DNA from 2 places in the Salibacterium sp. K-3 genome. Region 2 is predicted to be linked to the other one. Evidence: a T-box and tRNA genes for the amino acid it is inferred to sense, from the RefSeq annotation. Region 2 holds a T-box; the other holds one or more tRNA genes.
What was found. A T-box is a leader RNA that pairs with one kind of tRNA and senses whether it is charged. The one in region 2 lies ahead of serS (serine--tRNA ligase), so its partner is inferred to be a tRNA-Ser.
Positions count from the first base shown of each region.

Region 1 (8,044 bases), on a different contig from region 2:
ACTGCCGGGAGTCAAGCGGCTGATGGATGAATTTGACATTGACTCTGTTACGGGGGAAGGAACAGAGATTACAGCGGTGAAATGGCTTCGTTAACGTAGGGGGGAATTAGGTTTTGGCTGACGCGTATCGTATTATGCAGGAACAGTATGTGAATATATTGCGGACTTATTTGCAGGAAAAAAATGAAGTAGGATTGTACCAGGCACAGCAGTTCAGCAAAAAGGTGCTGGAAAACCAGATTTCCCCGGAAGAAGTAGTCAGTCTCCATATTGAAGCCCTGGAACAGTTTTACCCGGATCTTCCACAGGGGGCCCGGGATTCGTTCGATTTTTTAATTGAGATTATGATGGGATACGGGATGGCGTACCGGGAACATCAGATACTGAGAGATAAGCAGAAAGAGCTGGAGTCTGAAATCAATGTTGCTGCTAACATGCAGCAGACGTTTCTGCCGGATGACATTCCTGAAGCGGACGACCTTGATATTGGTGTGATCAGCGTACCTGCTTCGAAAATGAGCGGGGACTATTACCACTTTGTCAAAGATGACAATGACTGTATCGGGGTGGCCATCGCCGATATTATCGGGAAAGGAGTGCCGGCAGCACTCTGTATGTCGATGATTAAGTACGGCATGGACAGTCTCCCGGAACAGCGGCTTCAGCCGGGTGCGTTGCTGGAAAATCTTAACAGAGTAGTGGAGCGGAACGTTGCTTCCAATATGTTTATTACGATGATGTATGGATCTTATGATCCGCGTGTACATCATTTTTATTATTCCGGCGCCGGGCATGAACCGGGATTGTTCTACAACTGTGCAGCAGATCAGTTTGAAGAACTCTATGCTAAAGGGCTTGTGCTAGGGGTGAATAGAGACACCCAGTTCCGTGAATACCATAAGAAAGTGGAGCCGGGCGATTTCATCGTGCTGCTCTCTGATGGTGTCACCGAATGCCGGACGGACGAAGGATTTATCGAAAGAGAAGAACTCACCCGGCTTATCCGGGAATACAGTCATCTCTCCGCGCAGGAAATTGTCAACAATGTGTTTTACCGGCTGGAAAAACTACAGGGATTCCGCCTGCGTGACGATTTTTCGCTGATCATTTTGAGAAGACAGGTTTAAATATAAATAGACGGGGGAAAGTCATGGGCTAGAGTGCACAGAATTCCCCCTCTGTTTATTGCAAAGTATTTAAATATAAAAATGTCATCATGTTGTTTGATTATAGGAGGTACCTTTATGAACCTTGATATCCATACCGAAGAGCTGGATGAAGAAACAGTGCTTTTTGTCGGAGGAGAAATTGATGCCTATACGGCTTCGCAGCTTCGTGAAGCGCTGCTTCCGCTGACTGAAAAAGAGGGAGTGGAAGTGGTGGTCGATCTGACAAATGTAAACTATATAGACAGTACCGGGCTCGGCATCTTTATCGGGGCGTTGAAGTCAGCAAACAGCTGCGGCAGTACGCTGAGGTTAACGGGATTGAACGATCGGGTGAAACGGTTGTTTTCTATTACTGGTTTAGATGAGGTCATGGACATCGAAGAAGAGGAGGAAGCCCAGTGATGGATAAAAACGTATTGGATCATATTGAAATGAAAATCCCGGCACGGGCGGAGTATGTGGGAGTTGCCAGGCTCACCGTATCAGGGGTGGCCAGCCGCGCCGGCTATTCCTATGATGACATCGAAGATCTGAAGGTGGCGGTGGCTGAAGCCTGCACGAATGTTGTCGATCATGCGTACGAAGAAGACGGTTTTATCCGGATGATGTGTGACATTTATCAGGACAAAATAGAAATTGTCGTTGCCGACCGCGGGCAGAGTTTTGATTTTGAAGATATGAAAAAAGCGCTTGGTCCCGTCGATGCAGCCAAACCGATCGAAGATATGAAGGAAGGAGGTCTGGGGCTCTTTCTGATAGATTCCTTGATGGACAGAGTTGAAATCAACGGAGAAAAAGGAGTCGCCATTGTAATGACGAAGTTCCTGCAAAGAGATGGGAGGGAACAGAATGTCAATGGAATCCCAGCAGCAGACGCGCAAAAACAACAGTGATAAGGATAATGAAGAGGTATACGAATGGATCCGGCAGTTTCAGGAAGACCCAGACGAAGAGGTTCAGACCAGGCTCGTAGAACATTTTGACCAGCTCGTGCAGTCCCTTGCGCGGAAGTTTTCCCGCGGACAGGATCATGACGATGACTTGTACCAGGTGGGAATGATCGGGCTTCTCGCTGCACTCCGTCGTTTTGATAATTCCTACAACCGCAGTTTTGAATCTTTTGCGGTGCCTACCATTGTAGGGGAAATCAAACGTTTTATCCGGGACAAAACGTGGAGTGTCCATGTTCCGCGGAGGATAAAAGAGCTCGGCCCGCGGATAAAGAAAGCGGTGGAAGAGCTGACGAGTGACCTGCAGCGCTCTCCGCAGGTCGAGGAAATCGCCCGGTATCTTGATGTAAGTGAAGAAGAAGTGCTCGAAACAATGGAGATGGGGAAAAGTTACCAGGCTCTTTCGGTGGATCGTTCGATTGAAGCGGATCAGGAAGGAAGTGCGGTCACCCTTCTGGATCTTGTCGGGTCGACCGAGGAAGGGTATGAGAAGACGGATCAGCATCTACTTCTGGAAAAAGCTTTTTCGGTACTTACCGACCGGGAAAAAGAAATTCTCCAATGTACTTATTTTGACAATTTGAGTCAGAAGGAAACAGGAGAACAGCTGGGCATATCACAGATGCATGTATCCCGCCTGCAGCGCAGAGCCTTGCAGAAACTGAGAGATTCAATACGAGTTGAACCATCGGAGTGTCTGTAATGATTGAAAACAAAACCCATGCAAAAGTGGAAATCTCTGCGTTTCAGCAGGAAAAAGAAGGTTCAAGGTGCTGCGGAGACGATTATGTGACGATTGAGGCGGAATCATACTTTCTCTGCGCCCTTGCCGACGGCCTTGGAAGCGGAGAGCCGGCGTACCGGTCCGCCAGCATTGCCATGGATATAATCAGGGCATATCATGACGAGGACATCGAAACGGTCCTTCAGCAGTGTAATCGGGCTCTTCTTCATGAGCGCGGGGTGGTGATCACGATTTTGAAAGTGGATTTTGACGCCAGCGAAATCGTGTACGGAAATATCGGCAACGTGGAAACGTATTTATTTTCTGAAGACGGCGATATGAAACGGCCGGTTCCCGCTCTCGGCTACCTTTCCGGACGGAATTTTAAGTTCCAGCTGCAACGGTATCCGATAAAGCAGGGAAGCCATTTTGTCATGCATTCCGACGGCATCAAATTCACCAGATCGGATCAGGAGAATGTGAAGCATTCAAGATGCCCGCGCACCTCCATCCAGTATTTTGCGGAGAAAGCTCAGAAGCAGAATGATGATATTACCGTAGTCGTAGGAACTATTACATGAAGAGAGCCCGCCTGGAGCGGCTCTTTTTTTATTTGTCTTTCATGTTATGATAATACAGAAAGAAAAGGAATTGCCTGAACGGAAAGGAGCCCCCTTAAGATGACAATGTCGGAGAAAACGCAGCAGGTGCTGCTGGATCATATAACGAAAGATGTAAAGCTCAACAAGAACGCAGTACAGCACATTATCCAGCTTCTTGAAGAAGGCAATACGGTGCCGTTTATTGCCCGTTACCGGAAAGAGCAGAGCGGCGGAGCCGATGAAATACAGATCCGTGATGTTCAGGAAGCGTGGCAGTACGGCAAGCAGTTAAATGACCGCAAACAGGAAGTGCTGCGGCTGATTCAGGAACAGGGGAAATTAACAGAAGAACTGCAGAGGTCCATCGAAGCTGCGGTGAAACTTCAGGAAGTGGAGGACCTTTACCGCCCTTACCGCCAGAAACGAAGAACCAGGGCGGTCAAAGCGAAGGAGAAAGGTCTTGAGCCTCTTGCGGAATACATATACTCACAGCCCAGAGAAGGAGATATAGAAGCCGAGGCTTCCCGCTTTGTTTCAGAAGAACAGGAAGTTCCGTCCGCCGACGAAGCGCTTCAGGGAGCACGGGATATTATCGCTGAGTGGGTATCGGATCAGGCGGAAGTACGCAGTAAAATCCGGGACCTTACGTCACGTCAGGGGCGGATCACCGCATCGAAGAAATCAAAGGCGGAAGACAGCCAGGGTATTTATGAAATGTATTACGAGTATGAAGAGCCGGTCCGCCATGTCCCTTCCCACCGTGTCCTTGCCATGAACCGAGGGGAGAAAGAAGATGTACTGAAAGTATCGCTCGAGATGGCAGAAGAGCCGGTACTTTCCTTTCTGGAAAAGCATGTGATCCAGCGTTTCGGCTCACCTGCCGTGCCTTATCTGAAAGAAGCCTATGAAGATGCATATAAGCGTCTGATCGCTCCGGCGATCGAACGGGAGCTCCGCAAAGAATTGACTGAAAAAGCCGAAGAACAGGCGATTCATATTTTTTCAGAAAACCTGAAAAATCTGCTGCTGCAGCCTCCGGTGAAAGGAAAAGTCATTCTTGGAGTGGATCCGGCATACAGAACCGGCTGCAAACTTGCGGTGGTGAATGAGACCGGAAAAATGATGGAAGTGGGTGTCATCTATCCGGTACCTCCGAAAAATGAAGTGCAGAAGGCCAAAGCGAAAGTACAGGACCTGGTCAAGCGCTACGGGGTTGAAATCATCGTTGTAGGAAACGGGACAGCTTCCCGGGAAACGGAACAGTTTGTAGCAGATGTCATTCCGGAACTGGAAGCCGATGTGTCCTACCTGATTGTCAGTGAAGCCGGAGCCAGTGTGTACTCAGCTTCACCGCTTGGCCGGGAGGAATTTCCGGAACTGGAGGTGGAAGAGCGCAGTGCCATGTCGATTGCAAGACGGGTGCAGGATCCGCTTGCCGAGCTGGTAAAGATTGATCCGCAGTCTGTCGGCGTTGGACAATACCAGCACGATGTTTCCCAAAGCAGACTGCAGGAATCCCTTAAATTTGTGGTGGAAACGACGGTCAACCAAGTCGGCGTGGATGTGAACAGTGCTTCGTCCAGCCTGCTGCAGTATGTCTCCGGATTGTCGAAGCCAGTAGCTGATAATGTCGTCCGCCTGCGGGATGAAAAAGGATCCTTTTCCAACCGGAAAGAACTTCAGAGTGTTCCGCGGCTTGGGGCGAAAACGTTTGAACAGGCAGCGGGTTTCCTCCGCATTCCGGATGGAGCGGAACCGCTGGACCGTACTGCCATTCACCCGGAAAGCTACAGCACCGCATGGAAGCTGCTGGAGCAGGTAGAGGCAGATGCCGGTCAGGCCGGATCCGCCGCCATCAAGGAAAAACTCGACAGTCTGGATGTTCATGAAACGGCAGAAAGTCTGGAAACGGGGGTTCCTACACTCCGCGATATAATGGAAGACCTGAAACGGCCCAACCGGGATCCACGGGATCAACTACCGGCGCCGATTCTGAAAAAAGGTGTCATGAGCATGGAAGATCTGGCTAAAGGCATGGAACTGCAGGGAACGGTACGGAATGTCGTAGATTTTGGGGCATTTGTGGACATTGGAGTGAAGCAGGACGGCCTGGTCCACGTATCAAAACTTGCTTCACGATTCATAAAACACCCGATGGAAGAAGTTTCCGTCGGGGACGTAGTGACGGTCTGGGTGGAGGATGTCGATCAGAAAAAAGGCCGGATCGCACTCACCATGATACAGCCGGAAAGACAGACAGAATCTTAAAATAGATTACGGCGGGGGAAGGTTAGAAAGATGTATCGTCTCCCGCCGTGTTTTTCTTTTTCCATTGATAATCAAACCAGCATTGATTTAAGATGCGGATCTCATATCGGTTTTTTTCGAAAAAAGCTTTTTTCATTTGTTTCATAAACCAGGCAGGCATTGCGGACCTCCTCCTCCGGCACGTAAAATAAGAGCAGTGTGGCTGGTCTTTTATTATATGAGGAAGGGTTTGTCAACGTTGACAAGAAGGAGGAAGGAAAATGGATGAATCCGAATTACAGAAGCTGACGGAGGACATTTCCCAAACGTTTTTCCATAGACCATTCCGGCATCGTGCCGTGTTTAATAACAGACTGCGGACAACCGGCGGGCGTTATATGCTCCACAGCCACCATATCGAATTAAATCCCAAACACTATGAGCGGTTCGGAAAGGACGAATTACTCTCCATCATCAAACACGAACTGTGCCATTACCACCTTCACCTTGAAGGAAGAGGATACCGGCACAAGGATAAAGACTTTAAGGTGCTGCTTGAAAAAGTGGGAGGTGCGAGGCACTGCCGCACGATGCCAGATCAGAAAAACCAGTCCCGTACCATACATTATTACAGGTGTTCCTCCTGCGGCACTGCCTTTGAAAGAAAACGGAGAGTCAATACAGCCAGATACGTATGCGGAAGGTGCAGTGGAACGTTAAAAAAAATAGACGCTCCCCTTGACCAGCTTTAAAAGCCTGTGTTACATTATAAAAGTCGCTTCGCACAGAAGGCATATATCAGTGAAAAGAGATAAAAAATCGATTAAAAAGAACGCATTGACATTACATAGCGGATTCGATACAATAAGTTTTGTCGCTGAAAACAGCACTTTTTCACATATTCCACAGTAGCTCAGTGGTAGAGCTATCGGCTGTTAACCGATCGGTCGCAGGTTCGAATCCTGCCTGTGGAGCCATGGAGAAGTACCCAAGTGGCTGAAGGGACACCCCTGCTAAGGGTGCAGGTCGCGAAAGCGGCGCGAGGGTTCAAATCCCTCCTTCTCCGCCATTTCAAACGGCCCGTTGGTCAAGAGGTTAAGACACCGCCCTTTCACGGCGGTAACACGGGTTCGAATCCCGTACGGGTCACCACGGAGGGTTAGCTCAGCTGGGAGAGCATCTGCCTTACAAGCAGGAGGTCGGCGGTTCGATCCCGTCACCCTCCACCATTTTAAACGATACAAAACGCAGCTGATGCAGAGATTGTCCACCTTGCCTTTTTGAAAGAAGAAACAGGAAGGGCAGGGAAGCAAGAGAATGGAGGAGGGAATGTACGACTGTACATGACCTGACGACATGAACGTAGCTGACGCAGAGATTCGCCGTTTATTCTTTCAAAAAAGGGCCTGTGGTGTAGCGGTTAACATGCCTGCCTGTCACGCAGGAGATCGCGGGTTCGATTCCCGTCAGGCCCGCCATTTAAAAAACATAAAACATATGATGGGGTATAGCCAAGCGGTAAGGCATCGGATTTTGATTCCGTGATGCGCTGGTTCGAATCCAGCTACCCCAGCCATTTTTTGCGGGTGTGGCGGAATCGGCAGACGCGCTAGATTTAGGATCTAGTGTCTTTGACGTGAGGGTTCAAGTCCCTCCGCCCGCACCATTTTTCATAAAGTTTCGCGGTCGTGGCGGAATGGCAGACGCGCTAGGTTGAGGGCCTAGTGGGAGTTAATCCCGTGGAGGTTCAAGTCCTCTCGACCGCACCATATGCGCCCGTAGCTCAATTGGATAGAGCGTCTGACTACGGATCAGAAGGTTAGGGGTTCGACTCCTCTCGGGCGCACCATTTTTATTGAACATAACTGTTTTGAAAAAGTGAAGGAGGGAACGTACCTCAGTACGTGACCCGACGACACGAACGCAGTTGACGAAGAGATTCGCAGTTTATTCTTTCAAAGAACGGGAAGTAGCTCAGCTTGGCAGAGCACTTGGTTTGGGACCAAGGGGTCGCAGGTTCGAATCCTGTCTTCCCGACCACCTTTTTGCGGGTGTAGTTTAGTGGTAAAACCTCAGCCTTCCAAGCTGATGTCGTGGGTTCGATTCCCATCACCCGCTCCATTATATTTCTTCAACTGAATAAAGAAACACATGTCTTTTTTTATGCCCGGAAGAAATCACCGGGGCCTGTAGCTCAGTTGGTCAGAGCGCACGCCTGATAAGCGTGAGGTCGGTGGTTCAAGTCCACTCAGGCCCACCATTAAAAAGAATTTAAAAAAAGTGTTGACTCTGATTAAATGAGTTGGTACTATAGAAATTGTCGCTTTGAAAGGCGGCATACACATTGCTCTT
Region 1 is NZ_JBSVZE010000003.1:69-8,112, reverse strand. Features, by position in the region: gene ACW9JV_RS15665 (anti-sigma regulatory factor) at 1-94, shown strand, start outside; gene ACW9JV_RS15660 (PP2C family protein-serine/threonine phosphatase) at 114-1,127, shown strand; gene ACW9JV_RS15655 (STAS domain-containing protein) at 1,245-1,571, shown strand; gene rsbW (anti-sigma B factor RsbW) at 1,571-2,062, shown strand; gene sigB (RNA polymerase sigma factor SigB) at 2,019-2,822, shown strand; gene ACW9JV_RS15640 (PP2C family serine/threonine-protein phosphatase) at 2,822-3,424, shown strand; gene ACW9JV_RS15635 (Tex family protein) at 3,524-5,713, shown strand; gene cmpA (cortex morphogenetic protein CmpA) at 5,736-5,873, opposite strand; gene ACW9JV_RS15625 (SprT family protein) at 5,974-6,444, shown strand; tRNA gene ACW9JV_RS15620 (tRNA-Asn) at 6,595-6,669, shown strand; tRNA gene ACW9JV_RS15615 (tRNA-Ser) at 6,671-6,761, shown strand; tRNA gene ACW9JV_RS15610 (tRNA-Glu) at 6,770-6,844, shown strand; tRNA gene ACW9JV_RS15605 (tRNA-Val) at 6,846-6,921, shown strand; tRNA gene ACW9JV_RS15600 (tRNA-Asp) at 7,095-7,170, shown strand; tRNA gene ACW9JV_RS15595 (tRNA-Gln) at 7,194-7,268, shown strand; tRNA gene ACW9JV_RS15590 (tRNA-Leu) at 7,275-7,358, shown strand; tRNA gene ACW9JV_RS15585 (tRNA-Leu) at 7,375-7,461, shown strand; tRNA gene ACW9JV_RS15580 (tRNA-Arg) at 7,465-7,541, shown strand; tRNA gene ACW9JV_RS15575 (tRNA-Pro) at 7,656-7,732, shown strand; tRNA gene ACW9JV_RS15570 (tRNA-Gly) at 7,740-7,813, shown strand; tRNA gene ACW9JV_RS15565 (tRNA-Ile) at 7,876-7,952, shown strand.
Region 1: it has a tRNA-Ser gene. The T-box ahead of serS (serine--tRNA ligase) is inferred to sense a tRNA for this amino acid. The anticodon was not compared.

Region 2 (8,044 bases):
GTGCTTGCCGGAAAATGCGCCGATAAACCGGACTTCCGGGAACTGCTGAAGGCTTTTCGCGATATTATCCTGCTCTCCGAGTTTCGTGGAGAATCCTATAATCGCCTGGACATGCAGTCCGACTTTGTTCGGGTTGGTGTGAATGATGAATTCAAACACGCCATTGTCCAGCATTTTATTGATCCGGGACCGTATGGTGCCTTCGCTTACATCCAGATGACGGGAGATCTCACTATACGAGCGTTTGCCATTATCCTGCAGATAGCTGAGAATGTTCATATCCGTCTGGTCCAGTTTCACAGGATGTTCCTCCTCTTTGGATATCATTACGAGTACATGAAAAACGATGGATGAAACCTTTGTCATTCGTAACAAAGCTACGCTAATTATAAAAAAATCCCGATTTCCCCGCAAGGCTTTTCCTTCATTTTTTTGAATTATCCGAATACAAAAAGTACAGGGAATGTACCAGATGATACATCCCCATGCTTCGTCCCCTCATTAGGAAATATATGATCTATTCCCCATATAGCCGCGCAGAACTTCCGGAATTTTGATGGAGCCGTCTTCCTGCTGGTAGTTTTCCATAATGGCGGCTACCGTCCGGCCCACGGCAAGTCCGGATCCGTTCAATGTATGGACAAATTCGGTTTTCGCTTTTTTATCCCGCTTAAAGCGGATATTGGCACGACGCGCCTGGAAGTCCTCGAAGTTACTGCAGGAAGAGATCTCTTTATAATCTTCATAACTCGGCAGCCATACTTCAATGTCATACTTCTTGGCGGCAGTAAAACCAAGATCTCCGCTGCACATGTTCATCACCCTGTACGGCAGCTCCAGCCGCTGCAGCACTTTTTCGGCCTGGCCGGTCAATGTCTCGAGATCTTCATACGACTGTTCAGGGAGCGCAAACCGGACGAGTTCCACTTTGTTGAATTGGTGCTGGCGGATTAATCCACGTGTGTCCCGTCCTGCTGATCCCGCTTCTGAGCGGAAACATGCGCTGAATGCAGCATAAAGCAGCGGCAGGTCTTCGACGCTTAGTATCTCGTCGCGGTGCAGGTTGGTTACCGGCACTTCCGCCGTCGGAATCAGAAAGTAGTCTTCCTCCCTGATTTTGAAAGCATCTTCCTCGAACTTCGGCAGCTGGCCGGTTCCTGTCATGCTGTCACGGTTCACCATATAAGGAGGGATGATTTCCTCGTAACCGTGCTCGGCTTCATGCATATCCATCATGTAGTTGATCAACGCCCGCTCCAGCCTGGCACCGGCTCCTTTGTAAAATACAAAACGGCTGCCAGTTACTTTCGACGCGCGCTCAAAATCCATCATCCCGAGCTCTGCCGCCAGATCCCAGTGGGCCTTAGCCTCAAACGGGAAAGAAGGTTTTTCTCCCCAGGTGCGGATTTTTTCATTATCCGACTCATCCTCTCCGTAGGGAACACTTTCGTGAGGAATATTTGGAATTCGCAGCATCAAGGCTTCCAGTTCCTCATCCAGCCCTTTCAGTTCTTCGTCCAGTTCTTTAATCCGGCTGGAGACTTCTTTTGTTTCCTGAATCAGATGATCCGCATCCTTTTTTTCCCGCTTTAGCTCCGCTACCTGCTGAGATACTTCGTTACGTTTCTGCTTCAATTCTTCTGTCTGCTGAATGAGATTCCGCCTTTTTTCATCCAGTTCCTGAAACGAGTCCAAATCGGCGATATCTTCGCCCCGTTTTGCCAACTGTTCTTTCACTTCTTCAAATTGATGGCGGAGTTTTTTTACATCAAGCATACTGATCCTCCTTCTACTGCATCTAAATCCGGTGCATGTCAGAAAAAACTCCCGTCCCTTGATATATAAAGGGACGGGAGCAGGCCCGCGTTGCCACCCAACTTGCAGCATCAAGCTGCCTCTCTGCATCCGTTAACGCGGATGAAGCGGAAAAAAGTAATAACGCCGACAGCCGTGTTCTTTTTTTCACTCAGAGCAGGATTCTCAGCCATTCTGCAGCCGGTTCACAGCAGCCACCGGCTCTCTGGGTGTCAGAAAGGCTGATACTAATGCCCGTCCACGATTTATTACGTTACCGCAGCGCGTTTCGGCGCTGCCTCTTTTGATTCCCGTACCATCTGTACAAAATATTGATGAAAGCGGGCGTCATCCGTTAATTCTGGATGAAACGAGCAGGCAAGCAGATGATTCTGACGCGCTGCTGTAATCTCCCCATCAAAGGATGCCAGAACTTCCACCCCTTCTCCTGTACCGGAGATAAGCGGGGCCCGGATAAATACTGCTTCTACATCTTCCCCTACATCTTTGACAGCAAGCGTGGTTTCAAAACTTTCGCGCTGGCGTCCGAAAGCGTTCCGCTGTACATTCATATCCATCAGCTGCAGGTGCCCTTCTGCTTCATGCACAATGTGGGCGGCCATCAATATCAAGCCGGCACAGGTGCCGAAGATTGGTTTGCCGGCAGCGGCAAATTCCCGCAGCGGTTCGTAAAAACCATATTTATCAACAAGGCGGCGCATGGTCGTACTTTCCCCGCCGGGAAAAACGAGACCGTCCAATGTCTCCAGCTGTTCCACCCGTTTGACGACAACGGTCTCCACATCGGAGGCCTGCAGGCTTTTCACGTGTTCCTGTACCGCTCCCTGCAGAGCAAGCACACCAATTCTGACCATAAACGAAACCTCCTTTTTACCAGCCGCGGTCCTGCATACGCTCAGAAGGCTCGAGCGTGGAGATCTCCATCCCCTGCATGGCTGTTCCGAGTCCTCTGGAAAGCCTTCCGATCAAGTCATAGTCCTGATAATGGGTGGTTGCTTCCACAATCGCACGCGCATATTTATCCGGATGCTCGGACTTGAAAATACCGGACCCTACAAAAACACCGTCGGATCCGAGCTGCATCATCAGGGCTGCGTCGGAAGGTGTTGCGATGCCGCCGGCTGCGAAATTTACAACAGGAAGCTTTCCTGTTTCTTTTATATCAAGGAGCAGCTCATATGGAGCTCCCAGTTCTTTAGCTTCTGTCATTAGTTCATCTTTAGACATACCGGCAATTTTCTTTAATTCGGACTGTACGAGACGCATATGGCGGACCGCTTCCACAATGTTGCCGGTACCAGGTTCTCCTTTTGTACGCAGCATCGAAGCTCCTTCACCGACACGGCGCAGCGCTTCGCCCAGATCACGTGCCCCGCATACAAACGGTACGGTATATTCACTCTTATCAAGATGATATACTTCATCCGCCGGAGTAAGCACTTCACTTTCATCTATATAGTCCGCGCCCAGGGACTCCAGCACCTTTGCTTCCACGATGTGTCCGATTCTTGCTTTTGCCATGACCGGAATGGATACAGCACTCATTACTTCTTCGACGATTGTCGGGTCTGCCATGCGTGCTACGCCGCCGGCTGCACGGATATCAGCAGGTACACGTTCCAGAGCCATCACCGCGACAGCCCCGGCTTCTTCGGCGATTTTAGCCTGTTCAGCGTTTACGACGTCCATAATGACGCCGCCTTTCTGCATTTCCGCCATTCCTCGTTTTACTCTGTCTGTCCCTCTATCTGCCATCTTCCATTCCTCCTGATCCCTTCGTTATATCGTTTCGTTCCATATATGGTATCAAGAACAAGACGTAATGGTATCATTTATTATAACACTACCGCCGGTCCGAATAAACACCTTCGCCCTATAATAGTCCCTGTACAAAATTCGAGGCACTGTTCCACATGTTTCCGAAGAATCCACCAATGCTGCGCATGGTCAACGCAAACCAGCCGGCTTTTTCCACACCTTCGTCGAGTACAAGGGGAACGTCCTGTTCTGCTGCTGATTCTTCAAGAAGATACTGCGGCTTTGATCCGCCTTCCGGAGAAATGGTTCCGATCTCCGCTCCGGCTTCCACAGGTGCTTCCAACTCTCCGTTTTCATTCAGCACATCCGGATTGATCTCTACAGACGTGTTTAATTCTTCCGCAGCACCTTTTTCGAGAAGAAGAGACAAACTGCTGCCGGCAGAGGCGGAGACGGTGTCTTCTTTTCCATTTACAACCGGGAAGGAAGAAGCGTCTTCAAATGATTCTCCTTCCTGGACGACTTCTGTCTCTGAAAAGTTTGAGTACCCGTAATCATAAAGTTTTGCGGTTTCTTCAAAACGGGCCATCTTTGAATTTGTCCGCATAACGACTGAGATGAAGCGTGTATCATTCTGTTCCACCGTTCCGGTAAAAGCATTGCCCGCCATTTCCGTATATCCTGTTTTAAGTCCGTCTACCCCTTCGTAATCCAGACTCCCATACATGCTGCCGGGGAGCATCCAGTTCCAGTTATCCATGGAGGTATTTGCGCCGTTCTCACGAAATGTTTTTTCCGTTATGCTCGCCGTATCCAGGACATCCGGATGCTCGTCCAGCAGATGATACGCGAGCTTTGCCGATGCCCGGGCCGACATCATATTTTCGGCATCCGGATCGGTTCCTTCCGGATGAAGTCCATCCATGGAGGCATTGTTCAGTCCTGTCGAATTCACAAATTCGTATTCTTCCATTCCCAGTTCTTCCGCTTTACTGTTCATCATGTCAACAAAATCGGATTCGGAGCCGGCAACATGCTCGGCTAAAGCAATCGCAGCACCATTTGCGGAATAGATGGCCATCGCTTCATACAATTCCTGTACGTTATATGTACGATTCTGCCTGAGCGGTACATTGGATAAGGCGTTATTCTGGGAAATTTCCTCTGCCTTGCTCGTCACATTCACTTCAGCGTCCCAGGACGTGTCCCCCTGTGCTACAGCTTCATTAACAAGGTATTCGGTCATCATTTTTGTCATACTCGCCGGCGGAAGAATAAGATCGGGTTTTTTGCTGTAAAGAATCTGGCCTGAATCAGCATCTACCAATATCGCTGATTCGGCAGCCAGGTCCGGTTCCGCTGCCTGCATGTCCGTTTCTGTCTGCCATAATAAACCGGCAGCCAGCGGTACTGCCGCGATCATGGATAATATGTTTTTCTTTTTCAATCTCTGCACCTCCACGCTCTACTTGCACAAACGATATTTTATCACACGAAGCATAAAAAAAATAGATTGCCCGGGTCCCAAATTCGTTTTTCATCATTTCCCGGGAAATAAAAAGAGTCCTTCGAAGAGAACGAAGGAATACCCTGCGTTCTCCTCGAAGGACCCGGACATCCTATAAACTGTAGTTCGGAGCTTCTTTCGTTACCTGAACATCGTGGGGATGGCTTTCCCGAAGTCCTGCATTGGTAATTCTGGTAAAGCGTGCGTTTTCCCGAAGGTCTTCTAAGTCCTCGCTGCCGCAGTACCCCATACCGGCACGGATACCACCGAGCAGCTGATGAATCGTATCAGTGAGCGGTCCTTTATAAGGAATACGCCCTTCAATGCCTTCAGGCACGAGTTTCTGATTGTTTTCCTGAAAATAACGATCCTTGCTGCCCTGTTCCATGGCGCCCATCGATCCCATGCCGCGGTATACCTTGAATTGTCTGCCCTGATAAATCTCCGTATCGCCTGGACTTTCTTTCACTCCGGCCAGGATACTGCCGAGCATGACCGCATGGCCTCCTGCAGCAAGCGCTTTGACGATATCCCCGGAATATTTGATGCCGCCGTCGGCAATGACAGGTATATCATGCTTCGCTGCTTCTTCCGCACAGTCAAAGACAGCAGTAATCTGCGGAACGCCGACACCGGCAACCACTCTCGTGGTACAGATCGACCCCGGGCCGATGCCGACTTTCACCACGTCTGCTCCCGCTTCAATCAAATCACGGGTTCCGTCAGGAGTCGCCACATTGCCGGCAATGATCGTTAAATCCGGATACGTATCCCGGACTTCCCGCAATTTATCGAGCACCCCTTTGGAATGACCGTGTGCGGTATCAAGCACAATAACGTCCACTTCCGCTTTCACCAGTGTATCGATACGGATCATCGCATCTCCAGTCACCCCTACAGCGGCTCCAGCTAAAAGACGTCCGTGTGCGTCTTTTGCCGACTGCGGGAATTCAATGACTTTTTCGATATCCTTAATGGTAATTAATCCCTTCAACGTCTCCTCGTCATCGAGAAGAGGGAGTTTTTCGATACGGTGTTCCTGCATGATTTTTTCTGCTTGTTCGAGGGTGGTGCCGACCGGTGCTGTAATCAGATTCGAACTAGTCATTACATCCCGTATCTCAATCGAATAATCTTCGATAAAACGAAGATCCCGGTTTGTCAAGATACCGATCAGCTTCTGCTCTTCATCAACGATTGGAACGCCGGAAATCCGGTATTTACCCATGAGATGTTCGGCATCATAGACTTTACGTTCCGGTGTTAAGAAGAAAGGATCCGTAATGACGCCGCTTTCCGACCGTTTCACTTGATCTACCATTTCAGCCTGTTCTTCAATGGACATGTTTTTATGAATGATGCCGAGTCCGCCTTCCCGGGCCATGGCAATCGCCAGGGATGCTTCGGTGACCGTATCCATCCCTGCGCTGACAATCGGAATATTAAGGTTTAATTTTTCGGACAGAGATGTTTTCAGTGATACATCCCGCGGATGAATATCCGAACGATCCGGCATCAGAAGGACATCATCAAACGTCAGCCCCTCTTTTGCAAACTTATCTTCACGCATTATAACAATCCACCTTTCTGATTATTTCCTTTCAGGAGAGCATCGTTCATAACAACACTGTAAACGGTGCAGACTAAAAACCAACTCTGAGATTTTCTAATATCTTATCATGTTTTTCGTTTCATAACGAGAATTTGAAATAAGTTTAAACTTTCTGATTTATTCAGAAAGAACGGACAGGAGTTCAGCCATGGAGCACCGTAATGTTACGGACTATTTTTCTTATTATGCCGCATATGAAGCACAGGATGTATTGCAGCGGAAACTGGAAAAGGACTACCTGAACTGTGGCGCTTCTTCGCAAGATGCACTGCGGTGGAGTTACCGGAATACGCCGGCCTTTCATTATGAATGGCTGCTCGGCCGCACGTACTGGGAAGAAGGAGCAGCGTCCGGACTCTTAACCCGTCCGCTGCTTCTGTTTTACGGTTTAACCCACCTTTTGAAAGGCATCGTGTTAATCAAAGATCCCCATTACCCCGCAGCTTCCGATCTGCTTGCCCATGGAGTGACTTCCAGAAAAAAGAAGAGAAAACAATTCACTTTTCTTGAAGACGAAGTTAGGGTGCAAAAACATGGGTTTTTCCCTCATTTTTCTCTTAGTATGTTTCACGTGAAACACAATGCTGGAGAAAAGTGGAAAATCAACCATCTCCTCTTTAAATGGCAGGCGATGATTGATCTATATCTTCATATTTACGGGGAATCAGCACTTCCGCTCCTTCGGATCTCTTCTCACGAAATCACGGTTGAACATATTTCCGGGTTGAAAGATTCATCCCTGTCTTATATCCAGAAACAGATCGAACAGACCGGGATAAAGATAGAGCATATAAAAAAAAGAACAGCAGATGCTGTACTTTTTTCCATAAACCAATCGCCTGAACGTACAGCATCCCGGTTTGCGTGGAGAGGAGAAAACTGCTATCTGCCGCCGTCTTTTCAAGACGTCTCCGGGCTTGCACCGCTCTCGGTTCATTATCTTCTGTTATACAACCTAAGTATGCTCTGCCGTTATGAAGGTGAATGGTGGGGGGATCTCCTTACCCAGCGGCAGGCTGAAGACTATTCTTTTATCCATTTTTATCTCAATATGGTGCTGACCGATGTCCCGGAACAGCTGAGGGCTTTTTTCACTTCGAAAGAATCTCTTCGATGAATGGCCCTTTACTGCCTTCCATCTGAACAATTTCCTGATTCATGTCCGAACGCACCATAGGTTCAGCCGGTGACTTTTCATCCATGTAAATGATGGTACCCGTATCGCCGTTACTCAGTCTTACACGGCTTCCGATCGAAAAGGTAATCAGAGCTCCCGTTAATAACTGCAGGGTCTCCGGATCCAGTCTGCCGAATTCTTCCCGGAACATTTCATCAATGACTTTATAGGGGGA
Region 2 is NZ_JBSVZE010000001.1:21,319-29,362, forward strand. Features, by position in the region: gene ACW9JV_RS00145 (Lrp/AsnC family transcriptional regulator) at 1-327, opposite strand, end outside; gene serS (serine--tRNA ligase) at 502-1,776, opposite strand; T-box leader at 1,843-2,065, opposite strand; gene pdxT (pyridoxal 5'-phosphate synthase glutaminase subunit PdxT) at 2,064-2,669, opposite strand; gene pdxS (pyridoxal 5'-phosphate synthase lyase subunit PdxS) at 2,686-3,570, opposite strand; gene ACW9JV_RS00165 (D-alanyl-D-alanine carboxypeptidase family protein) at 3,689-5,029, opposite strand; gene guaB (IMP dehydrogenase) at 5,193-6,650, opposite strand; gene ACW9JV_RS00175 (YaaC family protein) at 6,841-7,809, shown strand; gene ACW9JV_RS00180 (HD-GYP domain-containing protein) at 7,784-8,044, opposite strand, start outside.